2 regions of the Pantoea sp. Lij88 genome follow, and region 2 is predicted to be linked to the other one. Evidence: predicted binding sites of a transcription regulator. Region 2 holds the regulator's gene; the other holds the start of a gene.
The links. The regulator PurR, encoded in region 2, represses purine synthesis genes. The targets are predictions, from matches to a motif close to CANGCAAACGTTTGCNTG.

Region 1 (3,878 bases), 1.4 Mb from region 2:
CGTCGCGATTATCAAGATTGCACAGCGCATCGGCATTCCGCTGGCGACGGTCAGCGACAGTCTGGATCACATTCCGGCGAACAAGCGTATGTCGACACTCGAGTGGGATGCGCTGACTCAGCACTGGCGCGAAGAGCTGGATAAGCGCATTGAAACCCTGACCCGCCTGCGTAATGACCTGGATGGCTGCATCGGTTGCGGCTGCCTGTCGATGCGCGACTGCCCGCTGCGCAATCCCGGCGACCGGCTGGGACAGCAGGGCTCGGGTGCGGTGCTGCTCGACCCGGAACAGGATGATAAACATCCGGATGTGGAGTGACGTCTATACTTGGGGAAGGTTAAAACACAGGGAATCATGATGATCACCGTTCACCATCTTGAGAAATCGCGCTCGCATCGGGTGCTGTGGCTGCTGGAAGAGCTGGAAGTGCCGTACCAGATAAAACGCTATCAACGCGAACCGACCATGCTGGCTCCGGAGGCGCTGAAAAAAGTGCATCCGCTGGGGAAATCGCCGGTCATTACCGACGGGAACCAGGTGGTGGCAGAATCAGGGGCCATTCTCGAATACCTCGAAGAGAAATATGATCACGAGTTCCGGCTGAAAGTCAGCGATGAGGCGTCACGGCTACAGTGCCGCTACTGGCTGCATTATGCCGAAGGGTCGCTGATGCCGCTGCTGGTGATGAAGCTGATTTTCGGACAGATGGGCAAAGCGCCGGTGCCGTGGCTGATGCGTCCGGTCGGCGCGGCCTTCGGTAAAGGGGTGCAGAAGGCGTTCCTGGATAAACAGCTTAAGCCCCACATGCAGATGATCGAACAGCATCTGGCGGCTAACCCCTGGTTTGCCGGTCAGCGTTTCTCGATTGCGGATATCCAGATGAGCTTTCCGCTGCTGGCGCTGGCGCGACGTGCCGGACTCGATCAGATGCCTGCTACGGAGAAATGGCTGCAGACTGTGCAGCAGCGTGCCGCCTGGCAACGTGCGATTGCGCAGGGCGGCGAGCTTTCACTCCCAGGTTAATCCTCTCCCGACCGGCGTGGCCTGACTCATCACGGCTGCGCCGGTGCCCATCTCACTAAAATCGCTTTAACTTCAGGGTCTCAGCGTTCCAGTCTGACGGATGACGCGCGCCTGCCTGTGGCTTAATCCTGATCTTTATGCTGAAGAATCTCCTTCTGGCAGTTGAAAATGTGCCGCTAAACGCCGGATAATCCCCTGCCTTTTTATCTGGCCGATTTTGACGGCCAACTATCTGCGGCAAGGTAAACGTTTGCCTGGCGGGTTTATCCCGACAGTGACGCCGTCTACCCGCTTATTCCAGGGACAGCGATGGTCGCAGAGCGATCCACACAACAAAAATTTTGAGGCTCAACTATGTCAACTGAATCACGCCCGGCCAGTGGAAAACTGGACGCCTGGTTCTCGATCCCGGCGCGCGGCAGCAGCGTGCGTCAGGAAATTCTGGCCGGACTCACCACCTTCCTGGCGATGGTCTACTCCGTCATCGTGGTGCCGGGAATGCTGGGCAAAGCCGGTTTCTCCCCCTCCGCCGTGTTTGTCGCCACCTGTCTGGTCGCCAGCTTCGGTTCCATCCTTATGGGGCTGTGGGCCAATCTGCCGATGGCCATTGGCTGCGCCATCTCCTTAACCGCCTTTACCGCTTTCAGCCTGGTGCTGGGGCAGCACATCAGCGTGCCGGTCGCGCTGGGCGCGGTGTTCCTGATGGGCCTGCTGTTTACCCTGATCTCCGTGACCGGCATCCGTGCCTGGATTTTGCGTAACCTGCCGATGGGCGTGGCGCACGGCACCGGCGTCGGGATTGGCCTGTTTCTGCTGCTGATTGCCGCTGACGGGGTGGGGCTGGTGGTGAAAAACCCGGCGCCGGGCCTGCCGGTGGCGCTGGGTCACTTCACCACGTTCCCGGTGATGATGACGCTGCTGGGACTGGCTGCGATTATCGGACTGGAGAAGCGCCGGGTGCCGGGCGGCATCCTGCTGACGATTATCGCCATTTCGCTGCTGGGCCTGATCTTTGACCCGGCGGTAAGCTATCAGGGGCTGTTTGCGCTGCCGAGCCTGCGTGACGCCAGCGGTCAGTCGCTGCTGTTCAGCCTCGACATCATGGGGGCAATGAAACCTGCGGTGCTGCCCAGCGTGCTGGCGCTGGTGATGACGGCGGTCTTTGATGCCACCGGCACCATTCGCGCGGTCGCGGGTCAGGCAAATCTGCTGGATAAACAGGGCCAGATTATTAATGGTGGCCGTGCGCTGACCAGCGACTCGGTCAGCAGCCTTTTTGCCGGTCTGGTGGGCGCGTCACCGGCGGCGGTCTATATCGAGTCGGCAGCAGGAACGGCGGCGGGCGGCAAAACCGGTCTGACCGCGATTGTGGTCGGCCTGCTGTTCCTCGCCATTCTGTTTATGTCGCCACTGGCTTATCTGGTGCCCGCTTACGCGACTGCGCCTGCCTTGATGTATGTCGGTCTGCTGATGCTCAGTAACGTGGCGAAAGTCGACTTCGGTGATTTTGTCGATGCGATGTCGGGCCTGTTAACGGCGGTGATCATCGTGCTCACCTGCAACATCGTGACCGGTATCATGATCGGTTTCGCCAGCCTGGTGGTGGGGCGTCTCTTCGCCGGTGAATGGCGGAAGCTCAACGTCGGCACCGTGATTATTGCCGTTGCGCTGGTGGCGTTTTACGCCGGTGGCTGGGCGATCTGACTGTATAACCGGGCGTGCGACTGTGCGTCCGGGATTTTTCACTTTTTTCCCGCCCGGCGCACGCGTAGCTGACAATCTTCCCCGCCGTTTGTTTTACACTTTAGCGCTTAACCAATGACTGAAAGAAACGACGCCTAAGGAAAGCATGGAAATCTTTTTTACTATTCTCATCATGACGCTGGTCGTGTCGCTCTCTGGCGTCGCGGCCCGCATTCTCCCTTTTCAGATCCCGTTGCCGCTGGTTCAGATCGCCGTGGGTGCGATGCTGGCCTGGCCAACATTTGGTCTGCATGTCGACTTTGATCCGGAGCTGTTTCTGGTGCTGTTCATTCCGCCGCTGCTGTTCGCGGATGGCTGGAAAACACCGATCAGTGAGTTCCTGCACCATGGTCGCGAGATAATTGGCTTAGCGCTGGCGCTGGTCCTGATTACCGTGATCGGTATCGGCTATCTGATCTACTGGCTGGTGCCGGGTATCCCGCTAATCCCCGCCTTTGCACTGGCAGCGGTGCTGTCGCCAACGGATGCCGTGGCGCTCTCCGGCATTGTCGGTGAAGGCCGTATTCCCAAGAAGATTATGTCGATCGTGCAGGGTGAAGCCCTGATGAATGACGCGTCGGGCCTGGTCTCACTGAAGTTTGCCGTGGCCGTTGCCATGGGCACCATGGTGTTTACCTGGGGCGGGGCCAGCGTGGAGTTCCTGAAGGTCGCGGTGGGCGGCCTGATTGCCGGTGTGGCGATCTGCTGGCTGTACGGTAAATCCCTGCGCCTGCTCAGCCGCTGGAGCGGCGACGACCCGGCGACCCAGACCGTGCTGCTGCTGCTGCTGCCGTTCGCCTCTTACCTGATTGCTGAACATCTGGGTGTTTCGGGCATCCTGGCGGCCGTGGCGGCCGGTATGACTATCACCCGTTCCGGCATTATCCGTCAGGCTCCGCTGGCGATGCGCCTGCGTGCAAACAGCGTCTGGCAGATGCTGGAGTTCGTGTTCAACGGCATGGTCTTCCTGATGCTGGGCCTGCAGTTGCCGGACATCCTGCAGACCTCGATCGACCAGGCACAGGCCGATCCTAACGTCGAACTGTGGGTGCTGTTTGCCGATGTCGGACTGGTCTATGCCGCGCTGATGATCGTGCGCTTTGGCTGGCTG
Region 2 (3,878 bases):
AGAATCAGCGCTACCGCAATCAGGGTCAGTACCAGGAAAATCGAACGCCAGTGGAAGTGGCCAATCAGCCAGGCACCCAGCAACGGCGCCAGCGCCGGAGAGAGCGCAACCAGCGGCATAATGGTGGCGAAGACTTTGTTGGCGCGTGCGGCAGGGTAGCGATCCACTACCAGCGCCTGCCAGCTCACGGCCGCAGCACAGACACCAATCGCCTGAACAAACCGTAGCGCCAGCATCAGATAAATATCATTCACCCACAGCATGCCCGCGCAGCCGATACCAAACATAGCCAGTCCGGCCAGCAGTACTGGCTTGCGGCCAATGCGATCGGAAAGCGGTCCCCAGAAAAGCTGACCCACGGCGAAGCCTCCCAGAAAGAGACTCATACTGGCGCTGATCAGACCGGGTGAGGTATTAAAGGTTTGCTGCATCGCACCAAAGGCGGGCAGGTACATATCCGTGGCTAAAAAGCCGAGCATGCTCAGCAGGGCAAGGTAGGGCATGAATCCTTTGTTCGACAACATCTCATTCTCATTTTTGCAGGATAAACGCGGCAGAGTGTAAAAGGTGCGTTTGCTGCTGTGAAACGGTAATATTTGCCGATTGCTGTTAAAATTTTTGAAGGCAGATTATGTGGTCTGAATATGCATTAGAGGTGGTTGACGCGGTTGCGCGTGGGGGCAGCTTCAGCGCTGCCGCGCAGGAGCTACATCGGGTGCCTTCTGCCATCAGCTACACCGTGCGCCAGCTGGAAAACTGGCTGGCGGTGCCGCTGTTTGAGCGTCAACATCGTGAAGTGGTGCTGACGCCGGCGGGTGAGCATTTTGTCCGGGAAGGCCGAAGCGTCATCAAAAAAATGCTTGCCACCCGGCGTCAGTGTCAGCAACTGGCCAACGGCTGGCGCGGGCAGCTCAGTATTGCCGTTGACCGTATCGCCAAACCTCAGCGCACCCGGCAACTGGTCAAAGATTTCTATCGTCACTTCCCCGATATGGAACTGATCATCAGCTATGAGGTATTTAATGGCGTCTGGGATGCGCTGGCCGATGGCCGGGTGGAAGTGGCGATTGGGGCCACCCAGGCGATTCCGGTGGGCGGGCGTTTTGCGTTTCGGGATATGGGCACCCTCAACTGGCGCTGCGTGGTCGCGCCCGATCATCCACTGACGCAGGCGAGCCAGATCGATGATGACACGCTGCGAAGCTGGCCATCACTGGTGCTGGAAGATACCTCGCGAGCGCTGCCGCGCCGTATGACGTGGACGCTGGATAACCAGCGCAGGCTGGTGGTGCCGGAATGGCAGACCGGTCTGGAGTGCGTGCAGGCGGGATTGTGTGTGGCGATGGTACCGGGTCATCTTGCCAGACCGCTGCTCGACAGCGGCGATCTGGTTGAACTGACACTGCCGGTGGCGTTCCCGGATAGCCCCTGCTGCGTCAGCTGGGCCGAGGATCGCGCATCACCGGCGACAGGCTGGTTACTCAGCTATCTGGGTGATGCGCAAACGCTTAATCAGGAGTGGTTAAGCGAGGATTAACGGCGATAGTCGCGGAACGGACCATCAGCCACAGAACGACGTTCAATCAGCGTGGGATGGACTTCGATCGTTTGTGAAATTTCACGCTTACTGGTGATGCGGTCCAGCAGCATATCCAGCGCTTTTTCCCCCAGCTGAGCTTTAGGCTGATGTACGGTCGTCAGGGCGGGTGCGAAATAGCGGGCGTTGCGCACATTGTCATAACCGATCACCGAAATATCCTGCGGGACGCGTAACCCCATCTCGTCAGCGGCGCAAATCGCGCCCATCGCCATGATGTCACCGCCGCAGAACACCGCCGTCGGGCGCTGTTTCTGCGACAGGATCTGCTGCATCGCCTGATAGCCCGATTCCGGCTCAAAGTCACCCTGCACAATCCACTCGGCACGCGGCTGGATACCCGCTTCTTCCAGCGCTTTCAGGAAACCGGCATGGCGTCCGCCACCGGTATTGCGCTCCATCTGGCCGGGGATAGCACCAATATCACGGTGTCCACGTTCAATCAGATAGCGTCCCGCCAGATAGCCGCCCTGGAAGGCATTATCCAGCACCGTGTCGGTGAAGTCGGCGCGCGACTCGCCCCAGTCCATCACCACCATCGGGATATTGCGGTTCTCTTCCAGCATCTGCAACAGGTCGTCCGGATATTCAGAGCACATCACCAGCAGACCATCGACGCGCTTCTGCGCCATCATGCTGAGGTAGGCACGCTGCTTTTGCAGATCGTTGTGCGCATTACCCAGAATCAGCGTATAGCCTTTGTCAAAACAGTGATTTTCAACCGCTTCAATAATTTCAGCGAAATAGGGTGCTTCGCTGGAGGTGGCAAGCAGGCCCAGCGTTTTGGTGTGGTTCACTTTCAGGCTGCGCGCCACGGCGCTCGGCGAGTAGTGCAGTTCCTTGATCGCCTGCCAGACCGCGTTGCGCGTCTCTTCAGCGACAAAGCGGGTTTTATTGATGACGTGCGAAACGGTGGTCGTTGAGACGCCGGCGCGTTTCGCCACATCTTTGATTGTTGCCATGAAAATCGGACTCCAGTGCTTATCTAAATCTTTGATAAGCGTAGTGTTAAACGTTTGCGTCTGCTCAGGGATTTTTCCGCAAAAATGCAGCTTTTCTGGTCGGTAAACAGGCCGCTGGCGGAGAATAAACGCCTTAAAAGATGCGCAAACGGAATCAGAGTTGCGCGCGTTGCGCAACAAAGGCGGGATTCTAACAAGGCTGGACGGATAAAACGAGATTTTTACCGGGTCGTGTGGGAAAATGCCATAACCCTACAAATTGTGTGACTAAGGAGCATGTAATGAGTACCGATCTTAAACTGGCGTTAATGACCACTGCGGGCTGTCTGCTGATGATTGTGGCCTTTAGTTTTACCGCCATTCTGCACTAACAAAAAAGCCGGGATTATCCCGGCTTTTTCTGACTGTTCTGCTGCTCAGCGTATGGTTTTCGGCGTCATCACCCGACGGGCACCAATGTAGTGGCGCTGCCAGTAATCTTCCCCTAATGCGCTGATCTGAATATCTTTTCCGGTACGTGGCGACTGAATAAACTTGCCATCGCCAAGGTATACGCCGACGTGGTCCGCAGTACCGCGACCATTAATACGGAAGAAGACCAGATCGCCTTTCTCCAGTGACTCACGCTTGATGGGTGCCGCGTCACGCAGGTGATACATCTCGTTAGCGGTACGTGGGATCTTAAACTTCACCAGATCTTTATAGGCGTACCAGACCAGACCACTGCAATCAAAACCGGTGTGAGGTGAGGTGCCGCCCCACTGATACGGTTTACCCAACTGGCCCATCAGCTTGGTCATCGCGGTTTCACGGGCCTTCTGATAGCGCTGACGGTGGGATTTACTCATCTTAATGGTGCCTGGCTCGCTGGCGATAACCTCAGCCGTTTTCAGCTGGCGCTGATGACCATAGCGTTTCTTCTCTTTATTTTTTTCTTTTGTTTTGCTGATACGGGCGGTTTTGAGCGAGGTCTTCTTAGCAGGCGTCTGTTTAGCAGTGAGTTCGACTTTTTTCTGTTTTTTAGTTTTGAGTTTTTGAACAGGGCTGAGGCGAGTTTTTTTGGTCACCGTTTTTACCTGGCGACGCTTGCGGCGCTCATCGTCGCGCGCACTCTTTTTTTCTGCTTTATGCGAACTGACGTTCACCGGCGCGTGCGGGGAAGCAGCAGCGACGTTGAAAAACAGTTGCGCAAAGGCCAGCATGAAAAGCGTAATGATTAAACGCATAGTCCGTTGATTAGTTAAGTTGTCAGGGCCACTACGCACCGCGACAAAGTTGAGATTAATCTGATCCAGGATCAGCGCCCAGGCCATTCTAGT

Region 1: PU624_RS21085 (NCS2 family permease) is a predicted target of PurR. The motif match lies at 1,264-1,281, and genes of this name have one in related genera.

Annotation. Positions count from the first base shown of each region.
Region 1 is NZ_CP118269.1:3,680,875-3,684,752, reverse strand. Features, by position in the region: gene soxR (redox-sensitive transcriptional activator SoxR) at 1-319, shown strand, start outside; gene PU624_RS21090 (glutathione S-transferase family protein) at 359-1,024, shown strand; gene PU624_RS21085 (NCS2 family permease) at 1,379-2,728, shown strand; gene PU624_RS21080 (Na+/H+ antiporter) at 2,874-3,878, shown strand, end outside.
Region 2 is NZ_CP118269.1:2,243,404-2,247,281, reverse strand. Features, by position in the region: gene punC (purine nucleoside transporter PunC) at 1-524, opposite strand, end outside; gene punR (DNA-binding transcriptional activator PunR) at 632-1,537, shown strand; gene purR (HTH-type transcriptional repressor PurR) at 1,534-2,559, opposite strand; gene cydH (cytochrome bd-I oxidase subunit CydH) at 2,841-2,930, shown strand; gene PU624_RS14265 (C40 family peptidase) at 2,976-3,785, opposite strand.